3 regions of the Agrobacterium sp. CG160-95 genome follow, and region 2 is predicted to be linked to each of the others. Evidence: predicted binding sites of a transcription regulator. Region 2 holds the regulator's gene; each other region holds the start of a gene.
The links. The regulator PhoB, encoded in region 2, activates phosphate uptake and scavenging genes when phosphate is short. The targets are predictions, from matches to a motif close to TGTCATNNANCTGTCAT.
Positions count from the first base shown of each region.

Region 1: a site for PhoB is predicted at 1,955-1,971, ahead of ACQZ63_RS01620 (DapH/DapD/GlmU-related protein). Genes of this name have one in related genera too.
Region 3: a site for PhoB is predicted at 2,349-2,365, ahead of ACQZ63_RS00955 (esterase-like activity of phytase family protein). Genes of this name have one in related genera too.

Region 1 is NZ_JBNWDU010000001.1:316,634-320,916, reverse strand. Features, by position in the region: gene ppx (exopolyphosphatase) at 1-655, shown strand, start outside; gene ACQZ63_RS01625 (GNAT family N-acetyltransferase) at 720-1,187, shown strand; gene ACQZ63_RS01620 (DapH/DapD/GlmU-related protein) at 1,285-1,917, opposite strand; gene ACQZ63_RS01615 (hypothetical protein) at 2,076-2,423, opposite strand; gene ACQZ63_RS01610 (YunG family protein) at 2,600-2,947, opposite strand; gene ACQZ63_RS01605 (esterase-like activity of phytase family protein) at 3,107-4,283, opposite strand, start outside.
Region 2 is NZ_JBNWDU010000001.1:993,667-997,949, forward strand. Features, by position in the region: gene ACQZ63_RS04950 (aspartate aminotransferase family protein) at 1-735, opposite strand, end outside; gene ACQZ63_RS04955 (GcrA family cell cycle regulator) at 1,166-1,699, shown strand; gene phoB (phosphate regulon transcriptional regulator PhoB) at 1,999-2,682, opposite strand; gene phoU (phosphate signaling complex protein PhoU) at 2,714-3,439, opposite strand; gene pstB (phosphate ABC transporter ATP-binding protein PstB) at 3,538-4,283, opposite strand, start outside.
Region 3 is NZ_JBNWDU010000001.1:192,043-196,325, reverse strand. Features, by position in the region: gene lon (endopeptidase La) at 1-1,496, shown strand, start outside; gene hupB (DNA-binding protein HupB) at 1,767-2,060, shown strand; gene ACQZ63_RS00955 (esterase-like activity of phytase family protein) at 2,419-4,283, shown strand, end outside.

The sequences.
Region 1 (4,283 bases), 680 kb from region 2:
GATCGCCTTCTCGGCGCAGGGCGTGCGCGAAGGTTATCTTTATTCGCTGCTGACGGAAGCGGAGCGGGATACCGACCCGCTGCTGGTCACGGCCGACGAGCTTGCCATTCTGCGTGCCCGTTCGCCCGAACATGCGCGCGAACTGGCCGACTGGAGCGGCCGCACCTTTCCGGTCTTCGGCATCGAGGAGACGGAAGAGGAAAGCCGTTACCGGCAGGCGGCCTGCCTTCTGGCCGATATCAGCTGGCGTGCACATCCGGACTATCGCGGTCTGCAGGCGCTCAACATCATCGCCCACTCCTCCTTCGTGGCGATCACCCATCCGGGCCGCGCCTATATTGCGCTTGCCAATTATTACCGCTTCGAAGGGTTGAACGACAACGGTACCACACAGCCGCTTGCCGCCATGGCGGGTGACCGCCTGCTGGAACTCGGCAAGTTGCTGGGCGGCCTGCTGCGCGTCGTTTACCTCTTCTCAGCCTCCATGCCCGGTGTCGTCGATCACCTGAAATTCCGCAAATCCACCAATCCGGATCTGGATCTGGAATTCGTCGTACCACACGCCTATTGCGATTTTGCCGGCGAGCGTCTGGACGGACGCCTGCAGCAACTGGCGAAACTGACGGGCAAGCGGTTGGCGTTTGTGTTCGAATAAATGGTCGCGCGCATGACGTAGCATAGAATGCTGGTCAACATGGGAGCTGGCTTAAGGGGATCAGTTGACCGAGACACGATTTAGACTGGCGTTGCCGCACGAAGCGCTGATCGTGAAAGAGATCAGTGCTGCGGCCTATATTCCAGCATATCTACAAATCGTGGGCGCTGCGCCCGAACCCGCTTTTGAAGATTACCTGCCGCGCATTTCTGCGGAACAAGTGTGGTTTAGCGTAACCGATGGCGAAACGTCTGGATTGGTGGTTCTCGAAAGCCATCACCGATATCTCATGATTTACAGCATAGCCGTTAGTCCCATCTTTCAGGGAAGAGGCATCGGGAAATCACTTCTCCGTTTCGCGGAGCTACACGCTTTGGAATGTGGGATTGGCGAATTGCGCCTTTACACGAATATGCGGATGACGAAGAACATAGCGCTTTACAGCGATTGCGGCTTTGAGGAGTGCGGGCGTCGCCCGCATCCGTCAAGAGAAGGTGAAATCCTCATCGATATGAAAAAGTCGGTTGCATGATTTTGCAACTCTGTCTCACCGTGGCGAGGCTGACGGCCGGCTGGCATTTTTCTTCGAATAACAAACAGACGTTTTCGCCGTTGGGGCACGAATTGTGTCAGGACCAACGCTCGCAAAAGGCTTCGATATCGCTCGACTGAAAGTCGGCAAGCCGTGCCATGATCGTCTCGAATGGCCAGTTCCACCAAGCGATAGAGGCCAGCTTCTCCGCGACGGTTCGCGAAAATCGCTCGCGAATGATCTTCGCGGGGACGCCTCCGACGATTGTATAGGGCGGCACGTCTTTGGTGACGACCGCGCCGGCCGCGAGCACTGCACCGTCTCCAACCTTTACACCTGGCAAGACAATGACCCCGTGGCCGATCCAGACGTCGTGACCGATGATGGCACGATCCGCCTTGCGCTGATCGAAGAAGGTGTCGTCGCGCACAGCATCCGCAGAGTAATATTCCGGGCAATAGCTGAAACGATGCATGGACGGTCGGTCCATCGGATGGTTCGGGGCGCCTATCCTGACCTCTGCGGCGATGGCGCAGAACTTTCCGATTGTCGCATCACCGACCATGCAGCGGCGTCCAAGATAGGAGTAGTTCCCGAGTTCGACATTGTGCAGGGAGGTATCCGCCAGAATTTCGCAGCATTCGCCGAGGCTTGAATCTCTTATGCTTGCCGTCGAATGGATAATGGTCTCTGCGAGCTTGGGGCGATTGAGTTGTGCGGTCGAGTCCATTCCAGTCTCCGGATTTTGGCCTGCTTAACCGGGGATGATGAAGGACATGTGACGTGGGAAAGGCCGAGGGAGCCGGTCGGGCCGGTCATTCCCTCTAAAAATGCAGATTGTGCGTGTTGCATCGCGTGGAGCGAAATCTTGCCTTCACGCAGAGTCTGTCAGTTGCCCGAAACATCCGCTGCGGCATTTTTCTTCTGCCAGTAATGGTCGGATATGTTTTGGGCATTCTGAATGATGTGACGCGCGACTTCGGGATCTCCGCCCTCGAATGTTTCCAGGTCGGCTCCGCATAGCAGCAGGAAAAGCTGCTGGTGTGCGACAGCGGCAAAATAGTCACGAGGCGGTGGCTGTATTTCAGACCCGATTGACTGGAGTTCGTCAGCAGCCTGTTTGCTTGCACGCTCAAGCGCTGCGAAAATAGTGGACACCATCGCCGATTCTGTCCGTTGCAATATATCCTGAACCTGCCGTTCGGCGGGCGTCAGGACCGGGCAGCTCTCACTCATCGCACAACTCTCCTCTCGGCACACCTCGTTTACCTGCGGTACTATGCCATGGATTGTGTCTGCTTTGAGAGGAGAAGCTGAAGTTGTGGATTTTAAACCGCAAACGAAAAACACGACAGACCGAAATCGGTTTGTCGACGAGACAAACCGGTCGCCTCGCTACAAGCCGTTATTATTCAACCGTGCCCCAGCGCCTTCCTGATACAGGCGCTGAGATAGGCATATTGCAGGGGCGTGGCCCTTGCCATCGCCTCCGTGCGGGTGGCGGGCCTGTCCTCGTAACCGACCGGAATATCGAACTGGGTGAAGGTGAAATCCCAGCGGGTGCCGTTGACGATATTGTAGAAATGGTCGGCGCCGCTAACGACGGTTTTGGCGAGGTCGCCACCGAAAATATCCTGCACCACAAGAGCTGTAACGCCGCCTTGCCCCCTGGCTGGGTTTTCTCTCGACCACAGGCTGCTGGTTTCGAGCGACCAGCTTTTCCTCAGGGCGTAATACAGTCGTTCGGCATTGTCCTGCATGACGGGTCTTTCCTGTTTCGGAACCGGGTTCCGGGTCAGGTTGGGTCGGTACAGTAACGGAGCGCCTCGCTTCCTTTTTCAGGCCGCAGGAACGCTCCGTTCAGTTGAGATTGCGCCGATGCGCTGACGGTGCCGGAACGAATTCCGGCACCCTTTTCCTCACTTCGCGTCGAGAAGGTCCTTGACTTCCAGCAGGACGAACTCGTTGTCGTCAGCCTTGTCCAGCGCACGACCGGCCGAGAAGGGCAGGTTGTTGTCGTTGCCGACGATGATATGGGTGGCGTCGACACGGTCGACATTCTCGATGGTCACGAACGGCATGTCGTAGAAACCGTTGCCGCCGCCCTGACGCTTCCTGTTATCAGGATCGGAGATCTTCAGCAGATCGATATAGCCGATCTTGCGCGCCGCCTTGCCGGCATTGGCGTCGTTGAATTCGATCTTGTAGATGCGCTTGACCTTGGAAGGTACGGCAAAGCAGTTTACGTCCGGCTTTTTCGGGTCGGCGCAGGCCTTGTCGGCGGTGCCGGCGCCATTGTCACGCTCGATGACCAGCGCGGTGCTCTCGTCCAGCATGTTGAAATCGCCGATGGCTTCGCCACCTTGCGCCAGTGGGTAGAGCCAGGTGCGGCCTGTCCATTCCTTCTTGGCGGTATCGAGCTCGATGATGCGAAGGGCGGTTGAGCCGTCTTCGGTCTTTTCGACCTGACCTTCGGCGGTGTAGAGCGGGCCTTCGAGAAGGCCGTAAAGCTTCGAGCCGTCCTTGGAGAGCGCCATGCCTTCATAACCACCTGATCGTTTCAGGTTGAAAGCGGGCAATTTCTGCGTGGGGTTGCCGGGCAGTGCCAGGGTCGGATGATCCGGGGACTTCACCTCGATATCGCCGGCCTTGGTGGCGATGACGTCGGTCAGCTTGCCGTCGCGGGTGAATTTCAGGATGTAGGGACCGAACTCTTCGCCCACCCAGAAGCCGTCGGCAACGGGCTGAATGGATTCGACGTCGAAGTCGGCGCCCGTCAGGTAACGTTTGGTCGAACCTTCCATGACGATGGGGAAGGGAGCTTTCTTGTCCGGGTCGGAAAGGAACACCGTCTCCAGCGCGTTAACCTTGCCGGCATCCCAGTCGAATTTGATGTGGTGGAGCATCAGCATGGCGTCGCTGGAGTTGAGCTTCGAGCCGAAACCATTGTCGGAAAGGCTCCAGAAGCTGCCGTCCGCCATGGCCTTGATGCCGGAAAAGCCCTGCATGGCCTGGCCGTTGAACGGCATGGAGAGGCCGGTCGGGCGAACGCCATCCTTGCCGGGCACGGTGCCGAGACCCTCGGCGCGCTTGCGG
Region 2 (4,283 bases):
GGCGACCGCCATGATATCGGGCGCAACACCGGTATGTTCATAAGCAAACAGCTTGCCTGTGCGGCCGACACCCGTCTGGACCTCATCGAAAATCAGCAGCAGGCCGTGCTCGTTGCACAATCCGCGCAGGATTTGCAGGAATTCCTTGCTGGGCGAGCGAATGCCGCCCTCGCCCTGGATGGGCTCGATCAGAAGTGCTGCAGTCTCAGCCGTGATGACGGCCTTGAGGGCATCGACATCACCGAACGGAACCTGATCGAAACCTTCGACCTTGGGACCGAAACCTTCGAGGTATTTCTGCTGGCCACCCGCGGCGATCGTCGCCAGTGTACGGCCATGGAAAGCGCCTTCGAAGGACACGATGCGGAACTTCTCCGGATGGCCCTTGGTATAGTGATAACGGCGGGCGGTCTTAATGGCGCATTCCAGGGCTTCCGCGCCTGAATTTGTGAAGAATACCTTGTCCGCGAAAGTCGCTTCCGTCAGGCGCCTGGCGAGTTTTTCCTGTCCCGGTACTTCATAAAGGTTCGAGACGTGCCAGACCTTCTCGGCCTGCGTCTTGATCGCATCAACGAGGTGAGGATGGGCGTGGCCCAGCGAGTTGACAGCAACACCGGCCGCAAAATCCAGATATCGCTCGCCGCTTTCCGTGAACAGCCATACACCCTCACCGCGCTCGAAGCGCAGGGGGGCTCTTGAAAACGTATCAAACAATGGCGCGCCGGCTTCGGCCATGGCTGTATCACTCCTTGCGCAGATGCGCTGTCAAACTGTTGTCAATAGGCTTGCGGGGTTATCCCTCGCCTGAAAATCAAAATGCCGCCTTGCGGCGGCAGGGGCACTATTGTCACTTCGTTTGCCGATGTCAACAAAAGTCAGCGTTTCCCGGGCTTCTCAAGCACTAGTATGCGGCGGCGGGCCAGCCCCAAGGTGTTGCCTTTCAGACTCAATACGCCAGCAAGTTGGGGAAAACCGGAAAATCGATTCCAGATGATTCCCGCGACTCTTGCCACGGAGTCGGGCTGGCACTAGGTTAATCGCTAATTACTAGACTGCATTGCGGCGGAACTAGTCACCGAAAATCAGGCGGAAACCACGCTTGCGGCATGCGCGCGAGACGGAGAGGGATTCTGCCGAAAATACACGCGACAAGCGGAGAAGCGGCATGAACTGGACAGACGAACGAGTCGAAAAGCTCAAGAAATTGTGGTCCGAGGGCCTTAGCGCCAGCCAGATTGCAGCGCAGCTGGGCGGCGTCAGCCGTAATGCCGTGATCGGCAAGGTCCATCGTCTCAATCTGCCGGGACGCGTCAAGGCTGGCGGTCCAGTGACTTCGGCACGCTCCGCGCCGAAGCGCACAGCTGCCCCTGCCCCGCGCGCGACGACTTTCGCAGGTCGCGTCAACGCGGCACCGGCGCGTATCCTCACCCGTTCGAACGCTGCAACGGCGCTGCACGAGGAGATCGATATCGAGACCGCGCAGGTGCTCGATTACGTTCCTTCCAAGAACGTTGTCACGCCGATTTCCCGTCGCCTGACGCTGACGGAACTGACCGAGCGCACCTGCAAATGGCCGGTTGGCGATCCGCTGAAGGACGACTTCCATTTCTGCGGTTGTGAAGCGCTGGAATCTTCGCCCTATTGCAAGTTCCATGCGAAACTCGCCTACCAGCCGGTGAGCGAGCGCCGCAAGGCTTGAGTGTTGCGGCACGCATTCAGCACTCAAAAATTACGGGCCTTCGGGCCCGTTTTTTTATGACAAAAATAAAGCCGCTTTCTGGGCGGCTTGATGGCAGGCCTCACCCTTTCCCCTTACTATCGGGCGTGACCCTTCAATCCGGATTTCAACGCGCCGCCGATCTCCTCCGGTCAAAACGGACAATGGCATCGAGTTTGGCGGATATTCATATTGAAAAAGCCCGAAATCGTTTCAGATTTCGGGCTTCCTGATTTTTTGGTGCACTACTTCGCCAGCGAAACTATCTGGTTCCGCATCGCTCAGGCTTCCATCGAATATCCCGCACCACGCACCGTGCGGATGACATCCTGCATGTGCGAGAAATTCAGGGCCTTGCGCAGACGTCCGACATGCACATCGACAGTACGCTCGTCGACATAGATATCATGACCCCAGACGCCATCCAGCAATTGCGAGCGGGAAAACACCCGACCCGGCGACGTCATCAGGAATTCCAGCAAGCGGAATTCCGTCGGGCCGAGACGCACTTCGCGGCTTTTGCGGTGAACGCGATGGGTCTCGCGGTCCAGTTCGATATCGCCGCATTTGAGCACCGACGACAGAACCTCCGGACGGGCCCGGCGCAACATGGCCTTGACCCGGGCCATGAGTTCCGGCGTCGAGAACGGCTTGACGACATAATCGTCAGCGCCGGTAGCGAGACCGCGAACCCGTTCGCTCTCTTCGCCACGCGCCGTCAGCATGATGATGGGCAGGCGTTCTGTTTCCGGCCGCATTCTCAAGCGCCGGCACAGTTCGATACCGGAGACACCGGGCAACATCCAGTCCAGGATAAGAAGATCCGGAATGCGCTCCTGCAGCCTGATTTCCGCCTCATCGCCACGGGGTATCGTGTCGACGTCGTATCCCTCAGCCTCGAGATTGTAACGAAGCAGGACGCTCAACGCTTCCTCGTCTTCCACAACTGCAATCTTGGGCACCATATGCTGAACTCCGCAAGCTTCTGCTTGTCTGTTACTCGGTCACCGAACCAAGCGTGTTGGAACTGTCGTCCTTCGGACGCTCGCCCTCCGGCTGGCTGCCGGTGGTCATGTAATAGATCGTCTCTGCGATATTCGTCGCATGATCGCCGATACGCTCGATGTTCTTGGCGCAGAACAGAAGATGCGTGCAGGTGGTGATGTTGCGCGGGTCTTCCATCATGTAGGTCAGAAGCTCCCGGAAGAGCGACGTGTACATGGCATCGATTTCCTCGTCGCGTTCACGGATCGCATTGGCCTTTTCGGCGGAACGCGTGGAATAGACGTCGAGGACTTCCTTGAGCTGCACCAGCGCCAGGTCGGACAGATGCTCGATGCCGCGGGCGAGCTTGCGCGGAACACCGGTGCCGGCGACAGCGATAACGCGCTTGGCCGTGTTCTTGCCAAGATCGCCGACGCGTTCGAGATCGGCGGCGATACGCAGGGTGCCGATGATCTCGCGAAGGTCTGCCGCCATCGGCTGACGCTTGGCGATGGTTACGATCGCCTTGTCGCCAATTTCGCGCTCAGCGTGGTCGAGAATGGTATCGTCCGAAATGACTTTCTGCGCAAGCGCAGCATCGGAATTGACGAGTGCGCGCACGGCGTCACCGCACATCTGCTCGGCAAGACCGCCCATTTCGGCGATGCGGCGCGTCAGAAACTTCAGTTCGTCGTCATAGGCAGACAGGATATGCGAATGGGTCGTTGTCTGTGTCATGGTCTATTCCTCCGGCTTGGCCTGCATGCGCGTGCCCAACAGCGGGGCACGGCAGAGGCACCAGTCTTGTACGGTTACGATAAAGCACCGGCCGGGGATCAGCCGAAGCGGCCCATGATGTAGTCCTGCGTGCGCTGGTCGTCCGGATTAGTGAACATCTTGTCGGTTTCGTTTTCTTCGACAAGATGACCAAGATGGAACATGGCCGTACGCTGGGAAACGCGCGCCGCCTGCTGCATGGAGTGCGTGACGATGACGATGGTGTAGTTGGTGCGCAGTTCGTGGATCAGTTCCTCGACCTTCGCAGTCGCGATCGGATCCAGCGCCGAGCACGGCTCGTCCATCAGGATCACTTCCGGGCTGACGGCAACCGCGCGTGCGATGCACAGACGCTGCTGCTGGCCACCGGACAGGCCCGTGCCGGATTCCAGCAAACGATCCTTCACCTCGTTCCAAAGACCCGCTTTCTGCAAGCTATGCTCGACGATCTGGTCCATATCCGCCTTGTTGCGGGCGAGACCGTGGATACGCGGGCCGTAGGCGATGTTCTCATAAATCGTCTTCGGGAACGGGTTCGGCTTCTGGAACACCATGCCGACGCGGGCACGCAGTTCCACGACGTCGATCTGCTGATCGTAGATATCGTCGGTATCGAGCGTGATCTTGCCGGTGACCCGGCAACCGTCGATCGTGTCGTTCATGCGGTTCAAGGTGCGCAGGAAAGTGGATTTACCGCAACCGGACGGGCCGATAAGTGCAGTCACCGTGTTTTCGCGGACATTGAGGTTCACGTCGTAAAGCGCGCGCTTTTCGCCGTAATAAACCGAAACATCCTTGCCGATCA
Region 3 (4,283 bases), 800 kb from region 2:
AGTCGAAGGTCAAGGTTGATCTCAACAGCGCCGAGGCGGTCCTCGATCAGGATCATTTCGGTCTGGACAAAGTCAAGGAACGCATCGTTGAATATCTGGCCGTGCAGGCTCGCGCTTCGAAGATCCGTGGCCCGATCCTGTGCCTCGTCGGTCCTCCCGGCGTCGGCAAGACTTCGCTCGCCAAGTCGATCGCCAAGGCGACCGGCCGCGAATATGTGCGTATGGCGCTGGGTGGTGTGCGTGATGAGGCGGAAATCCGCGGTCATCGCCGTACCTATATCGGCTCCATGCCGGGCAAGATCGTTCAGTCGATGAAGAAGGCCAAGAAGTCCAATCCGCTCTTCCTGCTCGACGAGATCGACAAGATGGGCATGGATTTCCGTGGCGATCCGTCTTCCGCACTGCTGGAGGTGCTCGATCCGGAACAGAACTCCACCTTCATGGACCACTATCTTGAAGTGGAATACGACCTGTCCGACGTGATGTTCGTGACCACGGCCAACACGCTGAATATTCCAGGTCCCCTGATGGACCGTATGGAAGTGATCCGCATCGCCGGTTACACGGAGGACGAAAAGCGCGAAATCGCCAAGCGTCACCTGCTGCCGAAGGCGATCAAGGAACATGCCCTGCGTCCGGAAGAGTTCTCGGTGAGCGACGACGCTCTGATGATCGTGATCCAGCAGTACACCCGCGAGGCGGGCGTGCGCAGCTTCGAGCGCGAGTTGATGAAGCTTGCGCGAAAGGCCGTGACCGAGATCATCAAGGGCAAGGTCAAGTCCGTGGAAGTCACCGCAGCCAATGTCCCGGATTATCTGGGCGTTCCGCGGTTCCGCCACGGCGAGGCCGAGCGTGAGGATCAGGTTGGTGTCGTCACCGGTCTGGCATGGACGGAAGTCGGCGGTGAGTTGCTCACCATCGAAGGCGTGATGATGCCGGGCAAGGGCCGCATGACGGTCACCGGCAACCTCAAGGAAGTGATGAAGGAATCCATTTCGGCAGCGGCATCCTATGTCCGCTCGCGCGCCGTGGACTTCGGCATCGAACCGCCGCGTTTCGACAAGAGCGACATCCACGTTCACGTTCCGGAAGGGGCTACCCCGAAGGATGGACCGTCTGCCGGTGTCGCCATGGCAACCGCCATCGTCTCCATCATGACCGGTATCCCGGTCTCCAAGGATGTGGCGATGACGGGCGAGATCACACTTCGTGGTCGCGTGCTGCCAATCGGCGGCCTGAAGGAAAAGCTGCTTGCGGCGCTTCGCGGCGGCATCAAGAAGGTGCTCATCCCGGAAGAAAACGCCAAGGACCTGGCGGATATTCCTGATAATGTGAAGAACGAGATGGAGATCATCCCGGTTTCTCGCATGGGTGAGGTCATCAAGCACGCGCTGCTTCGCATGCCCGAGCCAATCGAGTGGGACGGCAGCATCGAAACGCCTGTTATCGCAACTGTCGACGGTGTCGACGAGGGCGGACAGACGATCGCACATTGATTGCCAAGTGGTTGTGAAAGCCAGAATCGGTTTTCGCGACACCTGTGCGTAGATTCAATGTGTTAGATGCCGAAAGGCGCGATGCTTCTTTGATGCTCGCAGAACTGGTGCGAAATTGGCACGTTTAAGGGAAAGGCCGGCAGAAATGTCGGCCTTTTTTGTGAAAAACCCCGCAGACCCCTTGTTTTTCAGGCGATTCCAGCGCTTTTGAGTTGCTGCGCGCGGATACAGACGTATTCTGCGCCGGCTTAATTTGAGTCGTTTCAAACCATTGAAAGGGGTGGAAACATGAACAAGAACGAGCTCGTCTCTGCTGTTGCCGAAAAGGCTGGTCTCACGAAGGCAGATGCTGCTTCCGCTGTTGATGCCGTATTCGAAACCGTACAGAACGAACTGAAGAGCGGTGGCGACATCCGTCTCGCTGGCTTCGGCAGCTTCTCCGTAAGCCGTCGTGAAGCCTCCAAGGGTCGTAACCCTTCCACGGGTGCTGAAGTCGATATCCCGGCTCGCAACGTACCGAAGTTTTCCGCAGGCAAGGGCCTGAAGGACGCCGTCAACTCGTAAGGTTTCCGAAAGGCCGTGACGTCCGGCGGCGGGCGGGCGGCTTTTCAGGTTCACGAGGAAACATGTTTTGACGCCCTGACGCCATCATGCCGGCACGTAAACCGGGCGGCTTTTCGAAATGATTTTTCGGATAGCCCTTTTTTCGAACCGGCAAGATGTACTTGAAAGTAGGAGAGCGCGCCTGTGTAGCATCCATCCGGTCACACGGCGCTCCGATACGCGGAATGTGCGCACGAACAGGAAAGCCCGGCCTTCATGGTCGGGCTTTTTGATTCCTCCGGCAGGAAATGTCATGCCGCTGTCATGTCTCTGACGCAGAAGCCATAGGGTGTTTTTTTGGATCCAAGGGGGATTTATAATGGCGTTCCGACTTTCGCAGATGGCTTTGACTGCTGCTCTGCTCACGTCCGCGGCCTTTCCGGCTGCTGCCGAGCCGGTTTTCAACCGCATCGCATCTTTCCCGGTCGTAAAGAACCTGCCAGCGGACAAGGACGCGAAGGCCGTCACTTCAGCTGAAATCGTGACCGCCAGCGAAGACGGTAAGACGCTGATCTATTCGGACAGCCCGCTTGGCGGCATTGGTTTCGTTGACATCACCGACGCCAAGGCACCCAAGGCTGGCGGCGCGTTGCTGCTGGAAGGCGAACCGACCTCGGTTGCCGTTGCTGGCGCCAAGGTTCTGGCCGGTGTCAACACGTCCGAAAACCGCGCCAAGCCGTCCGGCAAGCTCGTGACGGTCGATATCGCCACCAAGAAGATTGAAGCGAGCTGCGATCTCGGCGGCCAGCCAGATTCTGTCGCAATTTCCCCGGACAAGACCTTCGCCGCTATCGCGATCGAAAACGAACGCGATGAAGAGGTGAACGAAGGCGCCCTGCCACAGATGCCGGCCGGTTATCTGGTGACGGTCGGTCTGAAGAACGGTGTTGCTGACTGCGCGACGCTGAAGAAGATCGACGTGACCGGCCTTGCCGAAATCTCCCCGGAAGATCCGGAGCCGGAATTCGTCTCGATCAATGCCAATGGCGAGATCGCGCTCACGCTGCAGGAAAACAACCACATCGTCATCATCGACGGCAAGACCGGTACGGTAAAGACGCATTTCTCCGCCGGCACGGTTGATCTGGAAGGCGTCGACACGAAGACGGACGGCCAGATCAAGTTCACCGACAAGCAGGAAGGCCGCAAGCGTGAGCCAGATGCCGTGAAGTGGCTGGACAATGACCGCATCGTCATCGCCAATGAGGGTGACTGGCAGGGCGGCGCGCGCGGCTTCACCATTTTCGACAAGACCGGCAAGCTTCTTTATGAAGCCGGTGCCACCCTTGAGCACGCTGCCGCCAGCATCGGCCACTATCCGGAAAAGCGCTCCAAGGCCAAGGGCATCGAGCCGGAAGGTCTGGAGGCGGCAACCTTCGATGGCCAGAAGTACTTTTTCGTTCTTGCCGAGCGCGCGTCTCTCGCTGCGGTCTACAAGGATACGGGCGGCACACCGGAACTGGTCCAGCTTCTGCCGTCGGGCATTTCGCCTGAAGGCGCCGTCGCCATTCCGTCGCGCAATCTTCTCGTCACTGCCAACGAAGCCGATCTCGTCGAAGATGGCGGCGCTCGCTCGCATGTCATGATTTATGAACGCGCAGAAGGCCAGATTGCCTACCCGCAGCTCGCTTCCGCCACCGTTGATGGCGCACCGATCGGCTGGGGCGCTCTCTCCGGTCTGGTGGGCGATGCTGAAAAGCCTGGCATCCTCTATGCCGTGTCCGACTCGGTCTATGGCAACCAGCCGTCGATCTACACCATCGACGCAACGAAGAAGCCTGCCACCATCACCAGCGCCCTGCGCATCAAGCGCGACGGTATCGCAGCCCAGAAACTCGACATCGAAGGCATTACGCTTGACGGTAAGGGCGGCTTCTGGCTGGCCTCGGAAGGTGACAGTGCCAAGCTAGTGCCCCACGCACTCTACAATGTCAGCGCCAAGGGCGAGATCAAGGCTGAGATCGCTCTGCCAAAGGAACTGCTGGCTGGCGAAACCCGCTTCGGTTTCGAAGGTGTGACCATGATCGGCAAGGGCGACGACGCGACGCTGTGGATGGCCGTACAGCGCGAATGGGGCACGGACGAGAAGGGTTTCGTCAAGCTCGTCTCCTACAATCCGAAGTCCAAGGAATGGGGCGCCGTGCGTTACCCGCTCGACAAGACCGAGGCAGGCTGGGTCGGCCT